Regions from separate parts of the Cellulomonas sp. ATA003 genome, predicted to be linked through region 2. Evidence: riboswitches for the same ligand, from Rfam matches in the RefSeq annotation. Region 2 holds a riboswitch; the other holds the start of a gene.
What was found. A riboswitch is a leader RNA that binds a small molecule or an ion and turns the genes downstream of it on or off. The one in region 2 is predicted to bind thiamine pyrophosphate.
Positions count from the first base shown of each region.

Region 1: linked by a shared signal. The riboswitch ahead of REH70_RS20005 (thiamine ABC transporter substrate-binding protein) and the one ahead of REH70_RS04875 (YkoF family thiamine/hydroxymethylpyrimidine-binding protein) in region 2 are both predicted to bind thiamine pyrophosphate.

Region 1 covers NZ_CP133990.1:4,037,407-4,051,878, reverse strand. The annotation lists gene REH70_RS20030 (hypothetical protein) at 1-336, opposite strand, end outside; gene REH70_RS20025 (GNAT family N-acetyltransferase) at 415-1,527, shown strand; gene REH70_RS20020 (ABC transporter ATP-binding protein) at 1,579-2,748, opposite strand; partial or broken gene REH70_RS20015 (ABC transporter permease) at 2,962-4,642, opposite strand; gene REH70_RS20010 (hypothetical protein) at 4,699-5,019, opposite strand; partial or broken gene REH70_RS20005 (thiamine ABC transporter substrate-binding protein) at 5,100-5,795, opposite strand; TPP riboswitch at 5,879-5,994, opposite strand; gene REH70_RS20000 (DUF4235 domain-containing protein) at 6,126-6,377, shown strand; partial or broken gene mnhG (monovalent cation/H(+) antiporter subunit G) at 6,558-6,854, opposite strand; gene REH70_RS19990 (monovalent cation/H+ antiporter complex subunit F) at 6,854-7,225, opposite strand; gene REH70_RS19985 (Na+/H+ antiporter subunit E) at 7,222-7,803, opposite strand; partial or broken gene REH70_RS19980 (Na+/H+ antiporter subunit D) at 7,800-9,454, opposite strand; gene REH70_RS19975 (Na(+)/H(+) antiporter subunit C) at 9,451-9,930, opposite strand; gene REH70_RS19970 (Na+/H+ antiporter subunit A) at 9,927-13,082, opposite strand; gene REH70_RS19965 (hypothetical protein) at 13,287-14,345, opposite strand; partial or broken gene dcd (dCTP deaminase) at 14,351-14,472, opposite strand, start outside.
Region 2 covers NZ_CP133990.1:970,878-985,349, reverse strand. The annotation lists gene REH70_RS04905 (LuxR C-terminal-related transcriptional regulator) at 1-295, shown strand, start outside; partial or broken gene REH70_RS04900 (class II fructose-bisphosphate aldolase) at 425-547, shown strand; gene REH70_RS04895 (class II fructose-bisphosphate aldolase) at 631-1,284, shown strand; gene REH70_RS04890 (HAD-IA family hydrolase) at 1,281-2,018, shown strand; gene dhaL (dihydroxyacetone kinase subunit DhaL) at 2,107-2,751, shown strand; gene dhaK (dihydroxyacetone kinase subunit DhaK) at 2,748-3,743, shown strand; TPP riboswitch at 3,826-3,906, shown strand; gene REH70_RS04875 (YkoF family thiamine/hydroxymethylpyrimidine-binding protein) at 3,978-4,664, shown strand; gene REH70_RS04870 (ECF transporter S component) at 4,680-5,327, shown strand; gene REH70_RS04865 (ABC transporter ATP-binding protein) at 5,324-7,318, shown strand; gene REH70_RS04860 (energy-coupling factor transporter transmembrane component T) at 7,315-8,115, shown strand; gene REH70_RS04855 (NtaA/DmoA family FMN-dependent monooxygenase) at 8,120-11,101, shown strand; gene REH70_RS04850 (alpha/beta hydrolase) at 11,155-12,327, opposite strand; gene kynU (kynureninase) at 12,324-13,580, opposite strand; gene sigJ (RNA polymerase sigma factor SigJ) at 13,676-14,472, opposite strand, start outside.

The sequences.
Region 1 (14,472 bases), 1.0 Mb from region 2:
CGAGTCGGTCGTGAACCCGGGGTAGAAGCGCGCGATGTCGGCGGCATGGGTGCGCAGGGTGTGGGCGAGGTAGGCGTCGTCGGGCCCGACCTCGACGACGTCGTAGGTGGCCTCGTCGTGCCGCTCGCGGTGCAGCCGCACGAGCCAGTACGCGTCGATGACCGTGATCGCGCCGTTCATGGCCGCGAACGGCCAGATCTCCAGCCAGGTGTTGTACCCGGTCGCGATGAGCGCGCCGGCGAAGTTGAGGACCCGGAACCGCCAGACGCCCGCGAGGGTGAGCGAGAGCACGACGAGCGCCGAGCCGAGCCAGCCGACGGCCTCGAGCCACACCATCCGCGGAGCGTAGCCGTGCCACCACCGGTCCCGCGGAAAAGCCTGGACCCCGCCGGCGCACCGGCGGACGCTGGAGGCATGACCACCACCGGCATCACCCGCTGGACCGTCCAGCCGGTCCCCGTGCCGTCGTCGCTCGACGACGACGACGCCTGGGCGCTCCACGGCGAGGCGGCCCTCGAAGCCACCGTCCACCGCGCTACCTGGGGTCACGCGGATCTTGCGTTCCCGGCCCCGGCCGTCCTCGCCCATCTTCGCGCCCGCGACTCGGTCGAGCGCACGCACCTCGTGGTGACGCACCCGGACCGGCCCCGCGACGTCGTCGGCGCCGCCCACCTGGTGGCCCCGCAGCGGGGCAACACCCACCTCGTCGAGGGCGAGCTGCTCGTGCACCCCGACCACCGCCGCCAGGGCATCGGCACCGCACTGCTCGAGGCGGCCGAACGGCACACCCGGGCCGTGGGCCGTCGCCTGCTCATCATCGGCTCCGACCACGGCACCGAGCCGGCGGCGGACGACCCGGACGCCATCACCCCGCCGAGCGGCAGCGGACGCATCTCCCGGCGTGACCCCTTCGCCCGGTTCGCGGAGCGGCACGGCCTGCGCCTCGACCAGTCCGACCGCTACAGCGTCCTGCCGCTGCCGGTGGACACCGGTCACCTCGAACGGCTCCGCGCCGAGGCGGAGGTGGTCGCGGGACCCGACTACCGGCTGATCACCTGGCAGGACCGCTGCCCCGACGAGTGGGTGGACCAGTTCGCCGTCCTCGAGACCCGGATGACCACGGATTCCCCGATGGGCGCGCTGGAGATCGAGGAGGACCCGTGGGACGCCGACCGCGTGCGCGAGGCCGAGGCGACGTCGGCCGCGAGCGGCCTGGCATCGCTCGGCACGGCGGCCGTCCACGTCGCGACCGGCACGCTCGCCGGCTTCACCGAGCTGGAGTACCCGATCGAGCAGCCGGAGGTCGTGTTCCAGGAGGACACGCTCGTGCTGCGCGAGCACCGCGGTCACCGCCTCGGGCAGCTCGTCAAGGCGGTGAACCTGCAACGGCTCGCGGAGGTCCGGCCCGGCGCACGCCGGGTCCACACGTGGAACGCCGAGGAGAACAGCTACATGCTGCGCATCAACGTCGCGCTGGGCTTCCGGCCGGTCGGGGTGTGCGGCTCGTGGACGACGGCGGTCGACTGAGCCAGCTGGTCCGCACGGTCCGCACGGTCCGCCTGGTCCGCACGGCCGGGCTCACCCCGGGACGACGGCGACGAACCCCGGGTCGACCCGCAGCGTCACCGTCGCGCCGGCCTCGACCGCCGCGACGCCCGGCGCCACCGCGGTGACCGTCCCGAGCCCGGGGACGTCGACGGCGACCTCCGACCGGCCGTGGCGGAACGTCACCGCCCCGGCCACCCCGGTGAGGGCGCCCGGACCGTCCGGGCGCCCTCCGCCCGTCCGGGCGCTCGCATCCGCACCCGTCGTCGACCGGCCCCCTGCGCGGTCGACGACGAGTGCGCCGCGTGCGAGCGCCGCGACGGCGCCGCCCGCCGTCCCGGGGCGCTCGCCGAGGGCATCCCGCACCGCCGCGGCGGCCCGCGCGGTCCCGGTGACCGCGCCGTCGTCAGCGGCGTCGGCCGCAGCCAGCGCCCCCGCGTTCGCCGCGCCCGCACCGGCCGGGGGCGCGTCCAGCGGCACGAAGGCCTCGTAGCCGAGGAACTGCGCGACCTCACGTGATCCCGGCTCGCGCCACAGGCGCGCCGGGGTGTCCACGCGCAGCACGCGCCCGTCGCTCATCACGGCGACGCGGTCGGCGACGGTGAAGGCCTCGTCGTGGTCGTGCGTGACGAACAGCGCCGTCGTGCCGGTGTCGACGAGCGTCGCGCGCACGTCCGCCGCGAGGCGCTCGCGCAGCGAGCGGTCCAGCGCGGAGAGCGGCTCGTCGAGGAGCAGCAGCTGCGGCGTGGGCGCGAGCGCGCGGGCGAGGGCGACCCGCTGCTGCTCGCCGCCGGACAGCGTGCTGACCGCCCGCCCGCCGTACCCCTCGAGGCCGACGACGGACAGCAGCTCCTCGACGCGCCGGCGTCGCCCGGACCGCCCCATCCCGGCCATCTCCAGGCCGAACGCGACGTTCCGCGCGACGTCGCGGTGCGGGAACAGCTGTCCCTCCTGGAACATCAACCCGAACCCGCGGCGGTGCACCGGCACGTCGGCGAGGTCGGCGCCGTCCCAGCGCACCGACCCCGCGACGGGTGGCTCCAGGCCCGCGACCGCGCGCAGCAGGCTCGACTTGCCGCACCCGGACGGCCCGAGCAGCGCGACGACCTCACCGGGCGCGACGTCGAGCGAGACGCCGTCGACCGCCGTCGTGGGGCCGGCGTCGCCGTCGTCGTAGCGCACGACGACGTCGCGCACCTCCAGCCCGCGCGGCCGCCGAGGCGGGGGACCTCCGGGACTGCGGTCCGGTCCTGCGCCCGATCGGTGACGCTCACGGTGCCTCCCTCTGACTGGCTGACAGCACCCTCGGTTCGCCTGCGGTGCCCTGCTCGCTGCGCTCCCAGCGCCTCCCCGGCTCACAGCACCCTCGGTTCGCCGACGGTGCCCTGCTCGCTGCGCTCCCAGCGCCTCCCCGGCTCACAGCAACCCTCCGTTCGTGGGGCCGCGCAGCCGCTCGGCGAGCGCGATCACGCCGGCGGTCATGGTGGCCAGCATGACCGAGGCCGCGAGCGCCATGCCGGCGCTGTCCGCCCCGGGCCGCCCGATCAGCCGGAAGATGACGACCGGCAGCGTGGGGGCGTCCGGCCGGGCGAGGAACGACGTCGCCCCGAACTCCCCGAGCGACACCGCGAACGCGAACCCGACCGCGAGGCCGACGGCGCGCGCCGCGATCGGCAGGTCGACGGCCGCCAGCACGCGACCGGGCGCCGCGCCGAGGGCCGACGCCGCCTGACGCAGCCGCGGGTCGATCGCCCGCAGCACCGGCAGCACCGTGCGGACCACGAGCGGGACCGCGACGACCGCCTGGGCGACCGGCACCAGCAGCCCGCTCGTGCGCAGGTCGACCGGCAGGCCGAGCGGCCGGTCCAGCGTGATGAGGATGCCGAAGCCGACTGTCACGGCGGAGACGCCGAGCGGCAGCATGAAGGCGGCGTCGAGCAGGCGCACCGCGCGTCGTCCGGCGCGGGCGCGCGGGCGCCGGGACACCACGAGCGCGACCAGGCCGCCGACGACGAGCGCGAGCACCGTCGCGTCGACGGCGGCGCGCAGCGAGTTGGCCGCGGCCTGCCACACCGTCACCGACAGCCCGTCCCCGACGGTGCCGAGGTTCACGTAGTTGGTGAGCCCCCACCCGTCCGGCGTGCGCAGCGAGCGCGCGACCATCGTGGCGAGCGGCAGCGCCAGCCCGACGAGGACCACGCCGGTCACCGCCACCGCGCCGCGGTCGCCCCAGCCCGACGTCCGCCACCGCAGCGGGGCGGCCCGGCCCGAGCCGGCCAGGTGCAGCGCCCGCTCCCCGCGTCCGGGCGCGACCGGCCACCCACAGCGCACCGGCGACGATCACGAGCTGCACGACGGACAGCACCGACGCGGTGCGCAGGTCGAGGAACTGCGTGGTCTGCACCCAGATCTCGGTCTCGACCGTGCCCAGCCGCGGGCCGCCGAGGACGAGGACGGTGCCGAACGCCGTCGCGCAGAACAGGAACACGAGCGATCCGGCCGACGCGATCGCCGGCGCCAGCGCCGGCAGGGTCACGCCGACGAACGCCCGCCACGGCGGGGCGCCGAGCGCCCGGGCTGCCTGCTCCGCACGCGGGTCGAGCCGCTCCCACAGGCTGCCGACCGTCCGGACGACCACCGCGTAGTTGAAGAACACGAGCGCCGCGACGACCGCCGTCATGGTGCCGTCCAGGCGCAGGCCCGCGAGCGGACCGCCCTCGGTCAGCAGCGAGCGGAACGCGACGCCGACGACGACGGTGGGCAGCACGAACGGCACGGTCACGAACGCCCGCACCAGCCCACGCCCACGGAACCGGCGCCGGTACAGCACGTACGCCCCCGGGATCCCGAGCGCGAGCGAGATCGTCGTCCCCAGCGCCGCCTGCTGCAGCGTCTGGCCGACGATGCGCCACGTGCGCGGGCGGCTGAACACCTCGACGAACCCGGACAGGTCCGGCGCGCCCTCGGTGGTGAAGCCGCGCGCGACGAGCGTCGCGGCCGGCCAGCCGAAGAAGAACCCGAGGAACGCCAGCGGCAGCCCCGCGGCCACCGTCCACCCGGCGACCGCCCGGGCGGACGTCGTCCGGCGCGACGACAAGCCCGACGGCGACGGACGCGTCGTCGTCGGGCCGGCGTGTGCCGCGAGCGCGGTCGTCAGCCGATGACCGTGTCGGTCCACGTCCGGATCCACTCGTCGCGGTTCGCGTCGATGGCCTCGGGGTCGACCGTGAACGGCTCGGGCGACAGCGGTGCGAACCGCTCCCAGGCCTCAGGCAGCGCAACCGACCCGTCGACCGGGTACATGTACATCGCGTCCGGGATGTCCGCCTGGACGTCGGCGGAGAGCAGGAAGTCCACGAGCTGCCGGGCGCCCTCGGGGTTCTCGGCGCCGGCGAGCACGCCGGCGTACTCGACCTGGCGGAAGCACGTCTCGAGCAGCGCACCGGTCGGGGCCTCGTCCGCGCCCTCGGGCACCTCGGCCGGCGGCGACGACGCGTAGGAGACGACGAGCGGGCGAGCCCCTCGCCGGACGACCCGGAGAAGTCGACGCTGTACGCGTCGGACCAGCCGTCGACGACCTTGACCCCGTTGTCGCGCAGCGCGGCCCAGTACTCGGTCCAGCCGTCCTCACCGAACGCACCGACGGTCGCCAGCAGGAACGACAGCCCCGGGGACGACGTCGCCGGGTTCGTCACCACGAGCAGGTCGCGGTACGCGGGATCGGTGAGGTCCTCGAGGGTCACCGGCTCCGGGATCCCCTGCTCGGCGAACCAGTCGTGGTCGACGTTGACGCACACGTCGCCGACGTCGACCGGGGTGAGGTGACCCTCGTCGTCGGCGGCGTAGCCCTCCGCGCCGGCCGGCAGCGCGGGCGACGTGTAGGGCTCGAGCACGCCCTCGGTGATCGCCCGGGACGCGAACGAGCTGTCGATGCCGTAGACGGCGTCACCGAGCGGCGACTCCCGGGTGAGCACGAGCTGGTTGACGAGCGTGCCCCCGTCCCCCGGCTGGGAGACCGTCAGCTCGAGCCCGGTCTCCGCCTCGAACGCGGCGACGAAGTCCTCGCCCAGACCGAAGGAGTCATGGGTGACGAGCGTGACGGAGCCACCGCCCGAGCCGGACGCGTCGGGCTCGGAGCCGGTGCCGGCGCCTGAGCCGGCGACGGAGCAGCCGGCCAGGGCCAGCGTGACGGCCCCGGCGAGGCCGGTGAGCGCGGTGGTGGTGCGGTGGGTGCGAGCGGTCCTCGCCATGTGCGTCCTCCTCATCGGTGCAGGAGGGGTACCCCGTGGCACCGGGGAGCAGCCCGCACGCGGGCGCATCCACAGCGTCACGGGGAAAGAGAAGCCCGACTCCCTACGCCGGTGTGAGCCGGATCAGGTTCGAGGGTCTGCGGATCACCGCACTCTCAGCGCTGTCCGGTCACCCGGCGGCGCTCCCCTGTCGTTCACCCCGGACCCTACACCGGGGCCGTCGGGGGTACCGATCGCCGGCCACCCCCGCGGGGACGGCCCCCGCCGGCCCGGCGCCGACCTCTCGGCGCCGATAGCGTGGGCGCTCCACCCACTGCTCAGGAGGTTCCCGTGGTCGACGAGTCCACGCAGTCCACCGTCTCCAAGGTCGTCGGCCTGGCCGTCGCGGGGGGCACCGTCTGGCTCGCGCAGAAGGCGGTCGCCGCCGCCTGGAACGCCGTCACCGGCCACACGCCGCCCAAGCCCGAGGACGAGGGTGACGCCGGCCTGACGGAGGTCGCCATCGCCGCGGCGCTGACGGCCGTCGTCGCGTCCCTGGCCCGCGTGCTCGCCACGCGTGGGACCGCGCGCTTCCTCAGCTGACGCGCGGCCCGTCACCGGATTCCCGGGCACCGGCGGGCGGCCGCCCTCGGTGTCCCGGGCGATCTCGGCCGGGGTGAGCTGCCGCTGGGCCTCGCGCGCGTCCTGCTCCGCGGCCTGCTCGTCGGCGGCGTCCTGATCCGCCGTCAGCTCGTCGACGAGGAGCAGGTCGTGGCGGACCTTCCCGGTGCGGTAGCCGGCCCGACCGACCATGTGCGCGGCGACCGGTGACGTGAGCAGCTGGAACACGACCACCAGCGCGAGGATCGACAGCACCGGGCCGGACCGCAGCCGCAGCGCGAGCCCGAGGAGCACCAGCACGAGCCCGAGCACCTGCGGCTTCGTCGCGGCGTGCATGCGGGACAGCAGGTCGGGGAAGCGCAGGACGCCCATCCCGGCGGCGAACGCCAGCAGCGCACCGCCGAGCAGGCACAGCGCCGCGAGGGCGTCGGCCACGACGGTCCAGTCGATGCCGTCCATCATGCCTCCGGGTCGTTCCGCGTCGGGGTCGCGACGGCGTCGGACTCGTCGAGGCCGAGCCGCTCGGCCTCGTCGCGTGCGATCTCCTCGCGGGTCCGGACCCGGCCCTGGCCGGGCGGCTCCTTGGACGCGAAGCGGGCGATGGTCACCGACCCGACGAACCCCACCAGGGACAGCGCCACGAGCAGCGGGATGGTGTCGGTGCGGCGGGAGACCGCCGCCTCGAGCCCGACGATGCCCACCAGGGTGGTGGTGAGCACGTCCAGCGCGATGGTGCGGTCGAGCATGCTGGGGCCGCGCTCCATGCGCACGACCGCGAGGATGCCTCCCGCGGCGAGCAGGGTGGCGCAGATCCAGGCGACGACGGTCATGCGGGCACCTCGTGGGAGGACTCGACGGGCTGCCGGGACCGGTCGAGGCCGGCTGCCTCGATCTCACGGTCGGACGCGAAGGCGCGCATCACCCGCTCCTCCTGGTCCAGGACGCGCCGGCGCGCGTCCTCGATGCCGTCCGCACCGCCCGCGTCGAGCACGTGCATGTAGAGCGTGCTGGTCAGGCGGTGCGCCTCGACGACGAGCGAGCCGGGGACGAGGGAGCAGAACTCGGCGGTGAGCGTCAGGTACAGGTCGGAGGAGCTGCGCAGCCGGACCCGGATGACGGCGCTGCGCGGCGGCCGGCGACGGAACGCCTGGATGCTGACGACCACGCTGGCCACGACGACGTCCTTGGCGAACACGGCGAACAGCCGGAGGATCCCGAGGGGACGCAGGCGCCCCTCCGCGGCGACGGGGGGCAGCGGCAACGCGATGCTCACGACGAGTGCGATCGCGAGCCCCGCGAGCACGTTCGCCACCGTGAGGTCACCCCACAGCAGGACCCAGACGACGGTCAGCCACGCCAGGGTCGGCCACTGCACGGCGATGCGCCGCCGACGCGTGTGCAGGCTCATGGCGTCCCACCGTCCTCGGTGCCGGACTCGGACTCCAACTCCGACTCGGTGCCGGACTCGGCCTCGGACTCGGTGACGTCGTCGTCGGCGTCGTCGTCCGCGCGGCCGGGCTCCGCGTCGCGGGCGGCCTCGTCCGAGACGCCGTCGCCCCGACCGCCGCCCGGGAGGACCGACTCGATGTACGGCAGGCGCGCCCGCAGGTCGGTCGCGGCCCGCTCGGTGTACCCGTACAGCGGCCCGGCGACGACGGTCAGGCCGACCCCGAGGACCACGAGCGACGCCGCGGAGCCCACCATGGCGCGCGGCAGGCGGATGGCCTCCACCTTCTCCGGCGCGGTCTGCCAGAACGCCTTGTTCCACGCCTTGACCAGCGCGTACAGCGTCAGCAGGGACGTCACCACGCTGCCCGCGACGAGCGCGTACGCGAGGGGCGTCCCCAGGGCGACGCCGGCCTGGATGAGACCGACCTTGCCGAGGAACCCCGAGAAGGGCGGGATCCCGGCCAGGTTCATCGCGGGGACGAAGAAGAGCACGGCGAGGAAGGGCGCGATCTTCGCCAGCCCGCCGAGCTGGTCGAGCGACGTCGTGCCGCCGCGGCGTTCGACGAGCCCCACGACGAGGAACAGCGTCGTCTGGACGGTGATGTGGTGGACGACGTAGAAGACCGCGGCGGAGACGCCGGCCTCGCTGGAGAGCGCGATGCCGAAGATCATGAAGCCGATGTGGCTGACCAGCGTGAACGAGAGCAGACGCTTGATGTCGGTCTGCGCGACGGCGCCGAGGATGCCGACGACCATCGTGGCGAGCGCGGCCCACATGAGCAGGTCGTCGGCGCGCCCCCGGGGAACAGCAGGGTCTGGATGCGCAGGATCGCGTAGACGCCGACCTTGGTCAGCAGGCCGGCGAAGACCGCGGTGACCGGGGCGGGCGCCGTCGGGTAGGAGTCCGGCAGCCACGCCGAGAGCGGGAAGATCGCCGCCTTGATGCCGAAAGCCAGCAGCAGGAGCAGCTGCAGGACGAGCGACACACCGGGGTCGATCTCCGGGAGCCGCTGCGCGAGCTGAGCCATGTTGACCGTGCCGGTCGCGGCGTAGGTGAGCGCGATGGCCATGAGGAAGATGAGCGAGGACAGCAGCGCCACGACGACGTAGATCGTCCCGGCCCGGATCCGTTCGGCCGACCCGCTCAGGGTGATGAGCACGTAGCTCGCGGCCAGCAGGACCTCGAAGCCGACGTACAGGTTGAACAGGTCGCCGGACAGGAACGCGATCGCGACCCCCGCGGCGAGCACGAGGTACGTGGGGTGGAAGATCGCGACCGGCGTCTCCTCGTCCCCGTCGGCCAGACCCTGGGCGAGGGAGTAGACGAGGACGGCGAGCGTCACCGCCGACGAGATCGCGAGCATGAGCGAGGCGAGGCGGTCGGCGACGAGGTTGATGCCGACCGGCGCCGACCAGCCGCCGGCGTCGACGACGAGCGGCCCGCTGTCGACCTGCCAGAGCAGGGTCAGCGACGCGAGGAGCGTCAGGGTGAGCGCGACGAGGCTGATGATCCGCTGCGCGCGGGCGTGCCGCCACATCGCGAGGGCGAGACCGGCCCCGGTGAGGGGCAGGACGACGGGCAGCGGCACGAGCCAGGTGAGGTCGTTCACCGGCGCCTGCCCTCCCCGGTCTCGTCGCGCGCCTCGACGGCGTCGAGGTCCAGGTCGCTGGTGACGTCCGGGGTGTCGCTGTCGGAGAAGATCGCCTGGTTGGCGGCCGCGATGCTCGCGATGCGGCGGTCCTCGAGGTCGTCCTGCACCTCGTCGTGACGGTGGAGCTGCCACGACCGGTACGCCATCGCGAGCACGAACGCCGTCATGCCGAGGGTGATGACGATCGCGGTGAGCACCATCGCCTGCGGCAGCGGGTCGCTCATCTCCTCGGTCGGTGTCGAGCCGACGATCGGCGCCCCACCGGAGGCACCGCCGGCGACGAGGAACAGCACGTTGATGCCGTTGCTCACCAGGACGATGCCGATCATGATCCGGGTCAGGCTGCGCTCGAGCATGAGGTAGACGCCGGTGGAGACGAGGCCGGCCACCACGATGACGAGCAGGATGTTCGGCGTCATGTCCGGGTCGATCATCGGGTCACCTCCTCGGTGTGACGGGTGCCCCGGGGGCCGGGGGTGTCGCGGGCGCCGCCGGAGCCGCGCTTGTCGTCGACGGCGCTCCCGGCGCGCGTCCCGCTGGGGGCGTCGGACTCGCCCGGCTCCGACGGCAGGTGCGCCTCGACGCCGTGCTCGGACCCGGCGGCGTCCGCGCCGTCCTCCTCGCCGTGCCGGTCGATCTCCGCACCGAGGGACCGCAGGACGTCGAGCACCAGACCGACCACCACGAGGAAGACCCCGATGTCGAAGAACAGCGACGTCACCAGGTGGATGGTCCCGAGAACCGGGACCTCGAGGTCGATGATCACGCTCTGCAGCACCTCACCACCGGCGAGGAGCGCGACGAGCCCGACACCGGCGGAGAGGAACAGCCCGGACCCCAGCAGCAGACCGGGGTGGACCGGCGCCGCCTCGCCGAGCTCGTAGCGCCCGCCGGCGAGGTACCGCACGATGAGCGCGACCCCCACGATCAGGCCGGCCGCGAACCCGCCACCGGGTGAGTTGTGGCCGGAGAACAGCAGGAAGAGCGCGACGACGACCATCGTGTGGAAGAGCAGCCGCGTGACGACCTCGAAGATCACCGAGCGGCGCTGCGGCGCCAGGGTCTGCTCGGCCCGCAGCCAGGAGCGCGCCCGGCGGCTCGCCATCCCGACCGAGCCGGCGTCGATGGGCGACGACGGCAGCGGCGCGTCCGTCGTCAGGGCGACCGCAGGGCGCCGCAGCCGGGCACCGGCGTCGAGCCCGCCACCCCACACGCGGGCAGCGGTCCGCTCGTCGACGTCGCCGAGCCGGTGCAGCTCGCCGCTGCGGCGCTGGAGGAAGATGAGCGACGCGACGCCGGTCGCGGCGACCAGCAGCACCGCGATCTCGCCCATGGTGTCCCAGGCGCGGATGTCGACGAGGACGACGTTGACGATGTTCTTGCCGCCCCCGAACGAGTAGGCCTCCTCGGGGAAGGGCACCGACTGCGGCAGGTGCTGGCGCGCACCGGGGGCGATGAGCGCGAGCGCCCCGACGGCCGAGCCCACGGCGAGCGCGATCGCGAGCCGTAGCCACCGGCTCCGGGCCAGCGGACGGTCGGAGAAGTACGGGGGCAGGCGGCGCAGGACGAGCACGAACACCACCAGCGTGATGGTCTCGACGAGCACCTGCGTGAGCGCGAGGTCCGGGGCGCCGTGCAGGAGGAACAGGACCGCGATCCCGTAGCCGCAGGCGCCCAGCAGCACCACGGCCTTGAGCCGGCGGCGCGAGCGGGCCGCCAGGACGGCCGCGCCCAGGATGAGGACCGCGATGATCACCTGCAGCACGGAGTCGCCCCACAGGACGGCGTCCGGCAGCCGCGTCCCGGTCACCAGAGCCGTCCCGGTCAGCGCGACCAGCACGATGAGGATCGCGCCGAGGTAGAAGGGCAGCGATCCGCGCTGGGTCTGCGCGGTGACGTCGGCGGCGAAGTCGTCGAGCTTGCGCATCGTGCGGCGGTAGGCGCGGTCGGCGTCGACGTCGACGTGCAGCGCGACCTGCACGCGCTCGACCCGCGTCCGGGCCACGAACAGGGCCGTCCCGACCACGAGCACGCCGATCGTGATGAGCAGGACCGGGGTCAACCCGGCCCACAGCACGAGGTGGCCCGCCTCGCCGCGCGGGAGGGTCGACGCGTAGGGCGAGAGCACCTCCTCCCCCACGGTGGGCACGAGCGCCAGGACCAGACCGAGGACGGCGAGCACGAGCGCGGGCACCGTCATCACGAACGACGGTTGGGAGATGGAGGCGAAGCCGGTCGGCTGCTCGGCGGCCGCGTCGGTGCCGGCGGGGGCCACGGGCGGCTGCGGCTTGGAGGCGAAGGCACCCCACACGAAGCGCAGCCCGTACGCGACGGTCAGCGCGGAGCCGACCGCGACCGCCGCGAGGACGACGATCGCGACCCAGCCGCCGTCGTCGTCGTGCAGGACGGCCTCGAGGGCCGCCTCCTTGGCGACGTACCCGGCGAACGGCGGCAGGCCGACCATCGAGGCGGCGGCGAGCACGCCGACGGTCGCGGTCACCGGCAGCGCGCGACCCACCCCGGAGAGCCGGCGCAGGTCGCGGGTGCCGGCGGCGGCGTCGACCACCCCGACCACGAGGAACAGGGCGGCCTTGAACATGGCGTGCGCCCCGACCAGCGCGACGCCCGCGAGCGCGGTGGCCTGGGTGCCGTAGCCGACGAGCAGCACGATGAGGCCGAGCTGGCTGACCGTCCCGAACGCGAGCACGAGCTTGAGGTCGTACTGCCGCATCGCGCGGTAGCCGCCGAGCAGAAGCGTGCCGCAGCCCAGCGTCAGCACGATGACGCGCCAGGCGGTGAGGTCGGCGTAGGCGGGCGCGAAGCGCGCGACGAGGTAGACGCCGGCCTTCACCATCGCGGCCGCGTGCAGGTAGGCGCTGACCGGCGTCGGCGCCGCCATGGCCGCGGGCAGCCAGAAGTGGAACGGCAGGAGTGCGGACTTCGTCACCGCACCGGCGAGGAGACACACCACCGCGACGGTGGCGACGGTGCCGCCCGGCGGGTCGGCGATGACCTCGGACAACCGGTAGGTGCCCGCCGCGTGGCCGAGCAGGACGAGCCCGACGAGCATCGCCAGGCCACCCGCGGTCGTGATGATGATGGCCTGCATGGCCGCGCGCCGGCTCGCCTTGCGGTCGGCGTAGTGGCCGATCAGCAGGTAGGAGAAGACGGTCGTCAGCTCCCAGAACACATAGAGCATGAGCAGGTCGTCGCTCGCGACGAGGCCCAGCATCGCGCCGGCGAACGCGACGAGCACACCGCCGAAGCGACCCAGGCCGCCGGCCGACTTCGAGAAGTACGCCGAGCAGTACACGAGCACGAGGGCACCCACGCCGCCGACCAGCAGCACCATGAGCCACGTGAGGGTGTCCATCCGGAACGCGAGCTCGAGCGACAGCCCGGGGACCCACTCGACCACCTCGACCGGTCCGGCGCCGTCGAGCACCGCACGGGTCTGCGCGAGCGCCCAGACCGCGGCCGACGCCGGCGCGAGGGCCAGCACGAGGAACGCCCGGCGGCCCCACCACGCGACGAGGACAGGCGCGGCGAGCGCCATGACCACATGGGCCGCGAGGAGGTAGAGCACGTCCGCTCCGTCCGGTCGGGGGCGGGTGGGCGATGGACAGATCGGCCTGCCGACCGGGAGGGGTCCCGAGCGACAGGCCTGGCGTTGTCGAGAGGCACAGGTGCGGGCACGCGGCCAGGGGAGGACCCCGGCACGGTGCGTCACGGATGTGGCGTCACGATATCAAGCGACGGTCGATGCCTCGCGTCGCGTCCGATCGCCCCGTCAGAGGTCGACGGGCTCCACGAGGAACTCCGCGGCGTCCATGACCTCGCCGCCGACAGCGGCGTACAGCGCGCGGGCGACCGCGGCGACCACTGGCTGCGCCCGGTCACGAGCGGCGCGGTGCGCCGCGGGCGGGTTCTCCTGCTCGGCCTCCTCGTCGTCGGCCGGCTCCCACCGGACCCGGTACGTCGCGACGCCGTCGGCGGGCCAGGTGAGCCCGCGCAGCGCTACCGGCAGCACGGCCACGCCGCCCGCGTCACTGCCCGCCTCGACCACGACGACGCCGTCGGCGTCCTGCACGACCTCGATGCCGTATCCGTCGAGCGGGTCCGGGGCGGCGAGGGCCTCGGCGTCCCACGCTGCCGCGCGCTCCTGGACCCGCCGCCGCACCCGCTCGCCGATGGCCGGCACGGGGGCGTCGACCGGCAGCGCGTCCGGCCGTGGGCCGGTCCAGGGGACCGCGTCCATCGCGAGCCGCGCCCCGGGCACGACGCGCTGCACGACGGCGAGCGCCGCACCCGGCTCGAGCCGGACGGCCGAGTAGACGGTCAGGTCCGTCGCGCCCGCCGGGTCCGGGGCGAGCACCGCGGCGCCGTCGGCGACCCGGACCGCGCCACCCAGCCGGCGGGCGGCGTCGACGAGCCAGCGCAGCACGCGCTCCTCGTCGCGGACCGGCATGCCGTCGGGAAACGCGCGCTTGAGCCCGTCCCGGTCGCCGCCGGGATAGGGCGGCTCGCCGCGCTCGCGCGGTGCCGAGATGAGGTACGCCGTCGCAGCGCCGGGCGGGAGGCCGAGGCGGGCGGCGTCGTCGGGGGCGAGGGCGAACGGTCCGGCCGCGGACGAGTGCCGCGACAGGCGCAGGACGCCGACGCCGGCCAGCGGGTCGCGCGCCGCCCGGCCGCGCGGCGCGGTCGCGGGGACCGGGGTGTCCCAGCGGGCGCCGAGGAACCGGCTGACGGCGAGCGCCTCCACCTCATCGGCCGCGACGTCGTCCGGCAGCGCGAGCAGGTGGCGGGTCGCGAGCCGGGGGTCGTCCGCGGCGAGCCGGGGCGGGAGCACGGCGGCTAGACCGGGGTGCGGTGGAAGCTCTGCGAGGAGCGCGACGGCGTCGGGCCGCGCTGGCCCTGGTAGCGCGAGCCGTACTGCGCCGACCCGTACGGGAACTCCGACGGCGACGACAGCCGGA
Region 2 (14,472 bases):
CACCGACGCCGCGGTCACCGACGTGCCGCTCGCCGCGCTCGCCCCCGACCATCCCGCCGGTCCTCGGGTCGCGGCGGTGGAGGCCGCCGGCCCCACCGCGACCAGCCCGCTCACCGCCCGGGAGACCGAGGTGCTCGCCCTGGTCGCGAGCGGCCTGGCGGACCGGGAGATCGCCCGTCGCCTGGTCGTGTCACCCAAGACGGTCGAGAAGCACGTGGGCGCCGCGATCCGCAAGACCGGCACCCGCAGCCGCACCGGTGCGGCGGTGCACGCCCTCGAGCGGGGGTGGATCTGAGCGGAGGATGGGGGCTTTCCCCATGCCGCCGGGACCCGCCGCCGGGGTCCACTGGTGTCGCCGGGCGACGACGCCCCGCCGCCGGACGGCCCCGCGCCGACCTGGCGCCCACCGGCGTAGGGAGACCGGATGCCCGTCGTCCCGCTGAAGGACCTCCTCGACCGGGCGCTGGCCGACCGGTACGGCGTCGCGGCCATCAACGTCGTCAACGACCTCAGCATCGAGGCCGTCCTGGCGGCCGCCGTCGAGGAGAACGCCCCGGTCATCCTGCAGACGTCGGTCAAGACGGTGCGGATGTACGGACGTGACCCCTCTACGGCATCTTCTCCGCGCTCGTGCGCGACGTCCCGGTCCCGGTCGCGCTGCACCTGGACCACTGCCCCGACCGGTCCGTCATCACCGACTGCCTCGAGGGTGGGTGGAGCTCGGTGCTGTTCGACGCGCACGAGCTCGACGTCGCGGAGAACCTGCGGCAGACCACCGAGGTCGTCGCCGAGGCACGCCGGCACGGCGCGCACGTCGAGGGCGAGATCGAGGGCATCCAGGGCGTCGAGGACGGCGTCGGCTCGGACGACTCTCCGGTCATCCAGACGCTCGAGGTCGCGGTCGACTTCATCCGCCGCACCGGCATCGACTGCTTCGCCCCCGCGATCGGCAACGCGCACGGTCAGTACACCGCCGCACCGACCCTCGACCACCAGCGGGTCACCGACCTCGTCGAGGCCACCGGCATCCCGATGGCGCTGCACGGCGGGACCGGCCTGACCGACGAGCAGTTCACCGACCTCATCGCCCGCGGCTGCGCGAAGGTCAACATCTCCACCGCGCTCAAGGAGGCCTACCTCAAGGCAAGCCTCGCCCACCTGCAGGAGGCGGAGGCCCGCGGCAGGTGGGACCCGCCGGCGCTGTTCACCGCGCAGCGGACCGCCGTGCTGGAGATGGCGCGGAGCCACATCCGGCTGTTCGGCAGCGCGGGGCGTGCCGCGTGACCGCGCTCATCTTCGACTGCGACGGCGTCCTGGGCGACACCGAGCGCTACGGGCACCTGCCGGCGTTCAACGCGACGTTCGCCGCGCACGACCTGCCGGTGCGGTGGAGCGAGGACGACTACGCCGAGAAGCTGCGGATCGGCGGCGGCAAGGAGCGCATGGCGAGCCTGTTCGCCGACCCCGAGTTCGTCCGCGCCGCCGGCATCCCCGACGACGACGCCGCCCGCGCCGACCTGCTGGCGGCCTGGCACCGGGACAAGACCGCCCGCTTCACCGCGCTCGTCGCCGACGGCGCGATCCCGGCCCGGCCGGGCATCGCGCGCCTGGTCACCGCCGCGCTCGACGCCGGCTGGACGGTCGCGGTCGCCTCCACGTCGGCCGAGCCCTCGGTCCGGGCGGTCCTCGCCCACGCCGTCGGTGACGAGACCGCCGCGCGCGTCCCGGTGTTCGCGGGCGACGTCGTGCCGGCGAAGAAGCCGGACCCGGCGATCTACCTCCTCGCGGTGGAGCGACTCGGGCTGGACCCGGCCGACACGCTCGTCGTGGAGGACTCCCGCAACGGCCTGCTCGCCGCGACCCGCGCCGGACTGCCGTGCCTGGTGACCGTCAACGGCTACACGCGCGACGAGGCGTTCGACGAGGCCGTGCTCGTGGTCTCCGAGCTCGGCGACCCCGGACGCCCCCGATCGAGGTGCTCGCCGACCGCGCCGACGTCCGCCCCGGTGACCACCTGACGCTGGACGACCTGCGGGCCTGCCTCGCGGCCGGCAGGAACCCGACCGCGCCGACCGACCCCGCCGACCCGACCGCTGGAGGTGACGCATGACCGGCAGCGCCCAGGACGTCGAGCTCGTCGTCCGCACGATCGCCCGGACCGCCGTGGAGAACGAGACCTACTTCGGCGAGCTGGACGCCGTCGTCGGCGACGGCGACTTCGGCTACTCCCTCGCCCGCGGCTTCGAGAAGCTCCTCGAAGGCTGGGACGACCTCGATCGCACCGACATCGGGACCTTCCTCAAGAAGGCCGGCATGACGATCACGTCGCGGATCGGCGGGACGTCCGGACCCATCTGGGGCACCGCGTTCCTGCGCGCCGGGATGGTCGCCGGCGGCGCGACCACCCTGACCGGTGAGCAGGTGGTCGCGATGCTGCGCAGCGCGGCCGAGGGCATCAAGGCGCGCGGGCAGTCCGACGTCGGCGACAAGACCCTGCTCGACGCGCTCGTGCCGTTCACCGACCGCCTCGAGGACGAGCTGCGGTCGGGCGCGGACGGCGCCGCCGCGCTCGCCGCCGCCACGACCACCGTGCGCGAGGCCGCCGAGGCGACCCGCGACATGGTCGCCCGGCGGGGGCGCGCGTCGTACACCGGCGAGCGGAGTAAGGGCTCGGTCGACGCCGGCGCCATGGGGCTCGCCGTGATCATCGAATCCATCAACCAGGTGTGGCAGACGGAAGGAGTGTCGTGAAGAAGTTCGTCAACGACCCGAAGAGGTTCGTCCCGGAGATGCTCGAGGGCATCGCGCTGGCCAACCCGGACACGCTGACCTACGTGCCGGAGTTCAACCTCATCATGCGCTCCGACGCGCCCCGCGAGGACAAGGTGTCGATCGTCCAGGGCTCCGGGTCCGGGCACGAGCCGGCCCACGTGATGATCGTCGGCCGCGGCATGCTCGACGCCGCGTGCCCCGGCGACGTCTTCGCCGCCCCACCCATGGACTACGTCTACGAGACCGCGAAGCGGCTCGCCTCGCCGAAGGGCGTCCTGCTGCTGGTGAACAACTACACCGGCGACCGGATGGCGTTCGACATGGGCAAGGAGATGGCCGAGGCGGACGGCCTCAAGGTCGAGATCCTCATGGTCGACGACGACGTCGCGGTGAAGGACTCCACGTACACGATCGGCCGGCGCGGCGTCGCCGGGAACTTCTTCGTCATCAAGGCGGTCGGCGCGGCGTCCGAGCGCGGCGCGGACCTCGACGAGCTCCTGCGCATCGGCCGCAAGGTCAACAGCGTCACCCGCTCCATGGGGGTCGCCCTCACCGCGTGCACGCCGCCCGCGAAGGGGTCGCCGCTGTTCGAGCTCGGCGCGGACGAGATGGAGTTCGGCGTCGGCATCCACGGCGAGCCCGGCCGCGAGCGCCGGCCGCTGACGAACGCCGACGCGATCGTCGACGAGCTCGTCGAGGCCGTGGCGAGCGACCTGCCGTTCGCCGACGGCGACCGTGTCGCGCTCATGATCAACGGCCTGGGTGGCACCCCGATCAGCGAGCTGTACCTGCTGTTCCGCCGCGCGCACGGGCTCCTCGCGGAGCGCGGCATCACGGTCGGCCGCAGCTACGTGAACGAGTACTGCACCTCGCTCGACATGGCGGGCGCGTCGCTGACGATGGTCCGGCTCGACGACGAGATCGAGGAGCTCCTGGCCGCCCCGGCGGAGGTCGCGATCCGGGTGTTCTGACCGGCGACGGTGTCCAGGCCGCGGGACGCGGTGACCGCAGCCTGGACACCGCCGTGGCACGTGGCTAGGTTCGGCGGCACCCCCGGGGAGCGCTGTGGAGCGCTGAGAGTGCGGACCGTCCGCAGACCCGTCCACCTGATCCGGTTCGTACCGGCGTAGGGAGCAGGGCACCGCCCGACGCGCGCGCGTCGGGCGGTCTCGACGTACCCGCGGGCCCTTCTGGGAGGGACCGCCATGACCACCACCACGCACGTCACCCGTCCGACCGGCAGCCTGACCGGCACGCCCGACGACGCGACTCCCGCGCGCCTCGGCATCGGCGCCCGGTTCAGCCTGCACCCGCACACCGGCGACTTCGTCGACGTGATCTTCGGCGCGCTCGCCGACGCGGCGGACGCCGGGCTCACCGACGGCCTCGTGCTCGAGACCGACGACGTCAGCACCTACGTCGGCGCGGTCGACGCCCCGGCGGAGCAGCGCATCGTCGGCTACCTCGCCGGTGTGCTCGCCGCCGCGTCGCGCCGGACCGGCGGTGGGCACGTCGTCGCGCACGTGCTGCTGTCCCGCGGGTGCCCCGGCGAGGTCACCTGCGACCTCACCGTCACCGGGCTGCCGGCCGCCGCGCCGGTCGAGATCGCGCCGACCGGGGTCGCCGCGACCGCCCAGTGGTCGCTGTACCCCCTGCTCGACGGCGGCAGCGACGCGGGCAGCCACATGGCCCCGATCGAGGCCGCGATCGAGCGGGCCCGCGCCCGGGGCACCGCGACGGGCTCCGTCCACTACGCGACCCGGCTGACCGGTGACATCGCCGAGGTGCTCGCGACGGCGGCCGACGCCTGGGCCGAGGTCGGTGCGCACGTGCCGCACGTCGTCACCCACCTGACCGTGTCCGTGGGCTCGCCGAGCCCCGCCGGCGCCTGAGCGGCAGGGACGGACATGACCACCACCGGCTCCCCCTCCTCCGCCTCCTCCCCCGCCGCCTCGTCCGCCCGCGCGGCCCGCACCCGCCGCACGGCGTGGGACCTCAAGGACCTCGTCCTCGTCGTCGTGCTCGGCGTCGTGTTCGGGTTCGCGTACTGGGCCCTGGTCCAGGCGTGGAACGGCCTGAGCATCCTCATGGGCCCCGCGGGCGACCTCTCCCAGCACGTCCTGCTCGGCGGCTGGCTGCTCGTCGCCCCCATCGCCGTCGCGATCGTCCGGCGGCCGTTCGCCGGCGTCGTCGCCGAGCTGCTCGCCTCCGTCGTGGAGTTCGTGTTCCTCGGCTCACCGGTCGGGCCGCTGCTCATGGTCGCCGCGATCCTGCAGGGCGCGGGCAGCGAGCTGCCGTTCGCGCTCACCCGCTACCGGCGGTTCGGGTGGACCGTCTTCGCGGTCTCCGGGCTGCTCGGCGCCGGGCTGGTGTTCTTCTGGTCGGCGTTCCGGTCCGGCTGGTACGGCCAGGAGATCTTCTTCCTGCGGTTCGGCATGCAGCTCGTGTCCGGAATCGTGCTCGGCGGCCTGCTCGCGAAGGTGATCGTGAGCGCGATCGCGCGCACCGGCGTGGTCGACAACTTCGCGATCGGTCGCGACGCGGTCGGGCGGTGAGCGCGGACGAGGCGGTCCTCCCGTCCACCGGCGCGGCCGAGGCGGCGCACGTCGCCGGGTCGGCGCGGGCCGCCGAGACGGCGCGGGTCGGCGCGACGGCAGAGGCCGGCGCGACGGCAGAGGCCGGCGCGACGGCAGAGGCCGGCGCGACGGCAGGGGCCGTCGTCGAGCTCCGCGACGTGTCGGTGCGGTTCCCGCGCCATCCCGAGCCCGTGCTGCGCGCGGTGTCGCTGCGGGTGGGCCCGGGTGAGCAGGTCGTGGTGCTGGGCCCCTCCGGGTCCGGCAAGTCGAGCGTGCTGCACGCCGTGACCGGCGTCGTCCCGCACGCGGTGCACGCCGAGCTCACCGGCGAGGTGACGGTGGTGGGGACGACGACGGCGGACACGTCCGTCGTCGAACGGTCACGCCACCTCGGGGTGCTCGCGCAGGACCCAGCGTCGGCGGTGTGCCTGCCGTTCGTCGAGCAGGAGCTCGCGCTGCCGCTGGAGAACGACGCCGTCGACCCGGCGGGGATCGGGCCGCGGGTGGTCGCCGCTCTGGCCACGGTCGGCGCCGGGCACCTGCGTGACCGCGCGACGGCGGCGCTGTCCGGCGGCGAGTCCCAGCGGGTCGCGCTCGCGGCGGCCCTGGTGACCGAGCCCGCGGTCCTCCTGCTCGACGAGCCGACGTCGATGCTCGACCCCGACGGCGTCGCGTCCGTGCGGTCCGCGGTGCGGTCCGCGGTGCGCACCGGGCCCGGCGAGGTGCCCGGCGAGGTGCCCGGCGGGGATCCGGGCGACGCGGCGAGCGAGCGGGCGGGCGGCGGGGCGACCGGGACGGTCACGCGGCCCCGACCGGCGGTCGTCCTGGTCGAGCACCGGCTCGACGAGTGGGCCGGCCCGGCCGGCACCGCCGGACTGCCCGCGCGGGCGCTGGCGCTGAGCGAGGACGGCAGGGTGCTCGCCGACGGCCCGACGGCGGTCGTGCTGCGCGACCATGCCGCGCGCCTGCACGCCGCGGGCTGCTGGCTGCCGCTGGACGCCGAGCTCGTCGCGCTGACCGGGGTCGAGGGCGGGCTCGCGGCGGAGGCCAACCGGCGCTTCGTCCTGGGTCTGGCCCACGACGTCCCGGCTGCCGCTGCGGCCGCCGCCGGACCGGACCGTCCCGGGACCGACGACCCCGCGCCCGTTCTCGCCGCGCGCGGCCTGGCGGTCGGGCGCGACGCCGCCGGTCCGGCTCCGCGCCGGGGCGGGCGGGGTGGGCACGGCCGGCGACGAGGTCGCCGGCCCGAGCCGGCGACCGGCGCGCCGGCGGGCGCCGTGCTCGCCGGCGTCGACCTGACCGTCCGCCCGGGCGAGGTCGTGGCGCTGCTGGGCGCGAACGGCGTCGGCAAGACGACGCTGCTGCTCACCCTCGCCCGGCTCCTGCCCCCGCTGGCGGGCCGCGTCGAGGGCCCCCGCCCGGGGCTGGTCTTCCAGAACGCCGAGCACGGGTTCGTCGCGCACACCGTCGCGGGCGAGATCGCCCACGGGCTGCCGGCCGACGTCGCCGCCGCGGTGGTCCCCGAGCGGCTGCGGCGGCACCGGCTCGAGCACCTCGCCGACGCCAGCCCGTTCCGGCTGTCCGGCGGGGAGAAGCGGCGGCTGAGCCTCGCGGCGATGCTCGCGCACGAGCGCCCCGTCCTCCTCGCCGACGAGCCGACCCTCGGCCTGGACCGCCGCGACACGCTCGCCACCGTCGCGACGCTGCGGGCCGCCGCCGCGGCCGGGACCGCCGTCGTCCTGGTGAGCCACGACCTGCGCACGGTCGTCTCGGTCGCGGACCGCGTCGTCGTCCTCGGCGGGGGCGGCGTGCTCGCGGACGGCCCGACGGCGGCCACGCTGCGCGACACCGCGCTGATGCGACGCGCCGGGCTGGCCGTGCCGCCGCTGGTCGCGTGGCTGCTCGAGCACCTGCCGGACAGTGCGGTCACCGCAGTCGTGCGCCGGCTGGACGCGGCGGTGGCCCGATGAGCGCGCTGGGCCGCACGGTCACCGACTCGCCGCTCGCGCGGCGCAATCCGACGGTCAAGCTCGCGCTGCTCACCGTGGTCTCGGTGGTCGTGCTCTTCGTGCTCGACCCGCTCACCCCCGGGGTGCTCTACGGCCTCGCGCTGGTCGGCGTCGTCGTCGGGACGCGGGCCGCGCCGCGCACGCTCGCGCTCGCGCACGTGCCGTTCGTCGCGTTCGCCGTCGGCGTGCTCCTGGTCAACGCGCTGTCCCGGCCCGGGACGGTGCTGTGGACGGCGGGGCCGCTGCGGGTCACGCAGGAGGGCGTCGAGATCGGGACGGCCCTGGCCGCCCGCACCCTGCTCATCGGGGTGCTGGCGGTCGGCTTCCTGCTGTCGACCGACGGCGTCGCGCTCATGACGAGCCTGCGCAGCAACGCCCGGCTCAGCCCGCGGGTCACCTACGCGGCGCTCGCCGGGTACCGGATGCTCCAGGAGATGCCGCGCGAGTGGGCGACCCTGCAGCACGCGCACGCCGTGCGGGCTCCCCTGCGCGACGACGGCCGGGCCGTGCTCGGCGTCCGGCACCACGCGGGCGTCGTCTTCGGGCTGCTCGTGGTCTCGCTGCGCAAGGGCGAGCGCATGTCGCAGGCCCTGGAGTCCCGCGGTCTCGGGCGGACACCGCACACGACGTGGCGGCCCGTGGCGGTGGACCGCCGCGACGCCGGGCTCGTCGTCGGTGTGCTCGCCGTGCTCGCCCTCGTCCTGGCGCTCAGCGCCGTCCTCGACATCCTGGAGGGTCCCGGTGCGCTCACCCGCTGACACCATGCACCTGATCGCGATGGTCACCCCGCCGACCAGCCAGTACGCGGAGAACTGGCGTCATCCGCTGAGCCGGACCGACTGGCTCGACGCCCGGTTCTACGCCGACCTCGCCCGCACGCTGGAACGCGGGTGCTTCGACATGATGTTCCTGCCCGACGCGCTCGCGGTGCCCGAGGACCACACCGGGGACTACGCGACCACGGTCCGGACCGGCGGCAAGGGCACGATCTACCTCGACCCCGTGGTCGTCGCCGCCGTCGCCGCGGGCGCCACGCAGCACCTGGGGCTCGGGGCGACGGTGTCCACGACGTTCCTGCCGCCGTACGCGATCGCCCGCACGCTGCTGACCCTCGATCACCTGTCCGGCGGGCGGACGGCGTGGAACATCGTCACCTCGACCACCGACGCCGAAGCCCGCAACCTCGGGCTGCCCGCGATGCCGCCGAAAGGTGAGCGGTACGACCACGCCGACCGAGTCGTGCAGACCGTGCTCGACCTGTGGGACACCTGGCAGCCGGACGCGCTGACCCTCGACCGGCCGGGCCGCGTCTTCGCCGCCCCGGCCCGGATCGGTCGCATCCCGGCCCGCGGCGACGGTCCGCCGCTCAGCCGGGGGCCGATCACCCTCCCCCGCAGCCCGCAGGGTCGGCCGGTGCTCATGCAGGCCGGTGCCTCCGACCGTGGCAAGGCATTCGCCGCCCGGTGGGCCGAGGTGGTCTTCGCCAGCGCCGACTCCCCCGAGGCGATGCGCGCCCTGCGGACCGAGCTGCGCGAGCGGGCCGCCGCGCACGGGCGCGACCCCGACGACCTCCGGGTGCTCCCGGCCGTCCAGCCCGTCGTCGGGCCGACCGACGCGGCCGCCCACCGGCGCGTGACAGAGCTCGAGGACCTCCTCGACGAGTCCGAGGTGCTCACGGTGCTCGGTCGGCTGCTGCACGCCGCCCCGGACGAGCTCGACCCCGACGCCGACGCCGCCCGCCTCATCGAGGCCCACCGCGGCTCCACCGGCAGCGACGGGTTCGAGGAGATGCTGCTGCGCGCGTGCCGTGCCGAGGGGCTCACCGTCCGGGACCTCGCGGTCCGGCAGGCGATGACGCAGCTCAAGCCCCAGCCGACCGGCTCGCCGGCCACGGTCGCGGAGTACCTGTGCGACCTGTTCGACTCGGGCGCCGCGGACGGGTTCGTCGTGATGTCGGCGCTCTACCCGTCGTCACTCACGGAGTTCGTCGACGGTGTGGTCCCCGAGCTGCAGCGCCGGGGCCGGTTCCGGCGCCGGTACGACGGGACGACGCTGCGCGATCGGCTGGGGCCGTCGTGCGGTGATGGCTGGTCGGCGCCGGGAAGCAGGACGACGTCGGCGGCGTTAGCCTCCAGCAGCGTCCAGCGTCGAACGCGTCCTCCCCGCTGTCCGCCTGAAGGGCGCCCCATGACCGACCCGACGTCGTCCTCCCTGCGTGCCGCCCCCGGCGGCACGACCGCCGCTGCCGCACCCACCTCGAGCGGACGGGACCACCGGTGGCTGGGGCTGGCCGTCATCGGCGTCGCCCAGCTCATGGTCGTGCTCGACAGCACCATCGTGAACATCGCGCTGCCCACCGCCCAGGCCGACCTCGGGTTCGACAACGACCAGCGGCAGTGGGTCGTCACGGCCTACTCGCTCGCGTTCGGCAGCCTGCTGCTGCTCGGTGGTCGGCTCTCCGACCTCTTCGGCCGGCGCCCCGCGTTCGTCACCGGCCTCATCGGCTTCGCCGCCGCCTCCGCGCTCGGCGGCGCGGCGACGTCGTTCGAGTGGCTCGTCGCCGCACGCGCCCTGCAGGGCGTGTTCGGCGCCCTGCTCGCCCCGGCCGCGCTGTCCCTGCTCACCACGACGTTCACCGACCCCCGGGAGCGAGGCAAGGCGTTCGGCATCTTCGGCGCGATCGCCGGATCGGGCGCGGCCATCGGGCTGCTGCTCGGCGGCGTGCTCACCGAGTACGCGTCGTGGCGGTGGTGCCTGTACGTGAACATCCTCATCGCCGCGGTCGGCGTCGTGGGCGCCTTCCTCTACCTGCACGCGGTCCCGCGCCCGGCCACGCGTCCGCACATCGACCTGCCCGGCGTCCTGACCGTGACGCTCGGCCTCGTCGCGATCGTCTACGGGTTCTCGAACGCCGAGGTCAACGGCTGGGACGACACGCTCACCGCCGTCTGCCTCGTCCTCGGCGTCGCGCTGCTCGTGGGCTTCGTGCTGCTCCAGCGCCGGGTCGCCCATCCCCTGCTGCCGCTGCGCGTGGTGCTCGACCGCGACCGCGGCGGGGCGTTCCTCGCCATCGGCCTCGTCGCCATCGGGATGTTCGGGCTGTTCCTGTTCCTCACGTACTACCTGCAGCTCACGCTCGGCTTCTCGGCCCTGCAGACCGGCTTCGCCTTCCTGCCGATGAGCGCGTCGATCATGCTGTCCTCGACCCTCGTCGGTGCCCGGCTGCTGCCGCGCGTCGGCCCGCGGGTGCTCGTCACGGTCGGTGGCTCGCTCGCCACGATCGGCATGGTGCTGCTGACCCGGATCGGCGTCGACACCGCGTACGCGACCACGGTCCTGCCCGCGATCGTCGTGCTCGGCGCCGGCCTCGGCCTCATCTTCTCCTCGAGCTTCGCCACCGCGACGTCCGGCGTCGAGCGCCAGGACGCCGGCGTCGCGTCGGCCACCGTGAACACCATGCAGCAGGTCGGCGGGTCGATCGGCACCGCGCTGCTGAGCACCCTGGCCGCCAACGCGACGGCCGACTACCTCGTCGGTCGCGACGCGTCGCCGGCCGTGCAGGCCGCGGCGGCGCTCGAGGGGTACCAGACCGCGTTCTGGGCGTCCGCGATCGGGTTCGCGCTGGTCACCGTCGTCGGGGCGACGGTGCTGCGCGGGCAGCGGGACCGGGTCGCGCGCGCCGCGGCCGCCGCCGACGACGACCGGACGGGTGTCGCGGCCGAGGCGCCGGTCGGGGCGCACTGACGCGTCACTCGCAGCGGGGTCACTCGCAGCCGGGCCGTGCAGGCCCGCGCCGGTCACGGCGCGAGCGGCTCCAGCACGTCGAGGACGGCGCGCCACAGGCGGGACCGCGGGTCGACGACGGCGAAGTGGTCCCCCGGCCCCTCCACCGTGACGACGTCGTCGCCGGCGGCGCGGGCCTGCGTCGCGAAGGCGCGGGCCATGGCCAGCAGGTGCGGGTCGTCGTCGAGACCGCACACCACCGCGAGCGGTAGGCCGACCGGAACCCGCGAGAGCGGTGACGACGCCCGATACAGGTCCGGCGCGTCCTCGGGCCGGGCACCGAGGGCGGCAGCGACTGCGCCGCCACCCAGCCCGAGGCGGTCGCCCGCGACGAGGTCGAGCACGCCGGCGAGGGAGACCGTGAGCGCCGGGCGGACGTGGGGTGCGTGGTCGGTGGTGACGTCCGCGGCGACGTCGGCCGCGAGCCGGATGGCGAGCTGACCGCCGGCGGAGTGCCCGAGGGTCACGACGCGCGCCAGGTCGAGCGGCGCGGCGCCGTCTGCATGCTCGTCGACGTCCGCGAGCGCGGCGAGGGCCGCGGCGACGTCGTCGGTGGTGGCCGCCCAGCCGTGGTCGTCCGGACGCCGGTACTCGACGTTCCACGTCGCCCAGCCGCGCGCGGTGAGGTCGAGCGCCAGGGGCTCCATGAGGTCGCTCTCCCAGCGTGAGCGCCAGTAGCCGCCGTGGACGAGGACGGCGACCGGGTGACCGTCGGGACCGGGCGGCGTCGTCGGCAGGTGCAGGTCGGCGACCTGGTCGCGATCGGGGCCGTAGCGGTGCGTCAGCGCGGGCGGGTGCGTGTGGTGCGCCCACCACGCGTCGACGGCGTACCGCAGGCCGTCGAGGCCGCGGCCCCGCAGGTGCCGGCGGACGGCGGGTGCCTGGTCGCGCGGGCGGCCGTCGAGGTCGAGGCGCAGGACCGGTGCGGCGACGTCGGCGGCGAGAGGGCCGAGGTCGGTCGCCACCCCGGGCACGACGACGGGCTCGTGCCCCCGCGCGGTCGCCGCCGCGATCGCGTCGCGCAGCTCGTCCGGGGACCCGGTCAGCACGAGCTCGCCGGTCAGGCCGCGGGCGTCCAGGGCGGCGTCGAGCACCTCGAGCGACGCGGCGGCGTCCGGCAGCTCGTCCGGGGCCACGAGCACGGTGACGTGACGGCTGGCGTGACCCGTGGCGGCGTCGGGTGTCATGGGACGGGCCGCTCGGTGAGGACGTCCCGCAGGACGGCCAGCCCGTCGTGCACCTCGAGGAACGACGTGCTCAGCGGCGCGGGGCCGATCCGGATGCCGCCGGGGTCGCGGTAGTCGGGGATCACGCCGCGCCGCCACAGCTCGTCGGTGACCTCGCGGAAGTCGGCGCGGTGCAGCGTGACGTGGCCGCCGCGGCGGGCGGGGTCGCGCGGCGAGACGACGTCGACCCCGAGGTCGCCGAACCACGCGTCGACCAGCTCGAGGGTGAACTCGGTCAGCCGGAGCGACTTGGCACGGACGGCGGCCATCCCGGCGCGGCCGATCACCTCGAGACCGCACCGCAGCGGGACCATCGCGAGGATCGGCGGCGTCCCGCTGACCAGCGCGCGGGCACCGGACGCCGGCGCGTACCCGGGCCCCATGAGCATCGGCTCGGCGTGCCCCATCCACCCCTGCACCGGCTGGCGCAGCGTGCCGTGGTGCCGGGTCGCGAGGTAGCCGAACGCCGGCGACCCCGGCCCGCCGCACAGGTACTTGTACGAGCACCCGACCGCGAGGTCGACGTCCCAGTCGTCGAGCCGGAGCTCGACCGACCCGACCGAGTGGCTGAGGTCCCACAGCACGAGGGCGCCCGCGGCGTGGACGGCGTCGGTGATCGCGACGGCGTCGGCCATCCAGCCCGAGCGGTAGGCGACGTGGCTGAACGTCGCGAGCGCCGTCCGGGGGCCGACGGCGGCGCGGACCTCCTCCACGGTGACGCCGGCCGTGGGGTCGGTGTCGATCCACCGGACCGTCATCCCGCGCTCGGCGGCGATGCCCTCGATGACGTAGCGGTCGGTCGGGAAGTTGTCGGTGTCGCACACGATCTCGTCGCGGCCGGGTGGGGCGGCGTCCACGGCCGCACGGACGAGCTTGTAGAACAGCACGGTCGTGGAGTCGGCGACCACGGTCTGCCCGGGGGCGGCGCCGAGCGCGACGCGGCCGAGCTCGTCACCGACCGTCTCGGGCCACTGCATCCACCCGTCCGTCCAGCCGCGGATGAGGCGTCCGGCCCACTGGCCGCCGACGAACTCGGCCATCCGGTCCGCCGTCGCCCGCAGCGGTCGGCCCAGGGAGTTGCCGTCGAGGTAGGAGACGACGTCCGGGGCGGCGTCGAGCAGGAACTCGTCGCGCACGGCGGCGAGCGGGTCGGTCCGATCCAGCTCGTCCGCGCGGGCGAGCCAGTCGGTGCCGACGTGCGGCGTGGCGGTCACGGGTCTCCTGGGTGGGTGCGGGCGCCTCATCCTCGCCGACGACGGCGGGTGGCGGCGCGCGGGGCGGCGTGCCCGGCGTCGGCAGCGGCCCGACGTCATGCCTCGGTCTGCGTCAGCTTGTCCGGGTCCACCACCATCGCGATCTCGCGGATGCGGCCGTCGTCGCCCACCGCGAGGTCGACCACGGCGACGACCGCGTCGCGGTCCCGCACGACGACGCCCGTCCGACCGTTGACCGGCTCGACCGACGGCCGCAGGTCCGCGCTGTGCCGCTGCTGCCGGGCGGTCACGCCGAGGAGGTACTGCGCGACCGCCGCCGCTCCCACGACGGGTCGACGCGCCGCACGGATGTGCACCCCGCCGTCCGCGCGCGAGACGACGTCCGGGTCGAGCACCGCCACGAGCCCCTCGAGGTCACCGGCCGCGCACGCCCGCGCGAAGGCGGTGACGACGGCGTCCCGAGCCGGTCCGGCGACCGTCTCGCGCGGCCCCGACCGGAGGCGGCGCCGCGCCGAGGTCGCCAGCTGTCGGCACGCCTCGGGCGTCCGGGCCACCACCTCGGCGACCTCGGCGAACGGCACGCCGAACACGTCGTGGAGGATCAGGCTCACGCGTTCCGCCGGCGTGAGCTGCTCCATCGCGACCAGCAGGGCGAGGGTCACCGACTCGTCCATGCTCACCGCGTCGGCCGGGTCGACCGGTGCCGCCGAGCCGTGCGCGACGGCGCCGACCGACCCGATCAGGGGCTCGGGCAGCCAGATCCCGGCGCCGGCCTCGCGCCGCGAGCGCGCCGACCCCAGCACGTCGAGGCACACCCGACCGACCACCCGGGTCAGCCACGCCAACGGCTCCCGGACGGCGTCCCGCTCCGCCGGCGTCAGCGCCTGCCACC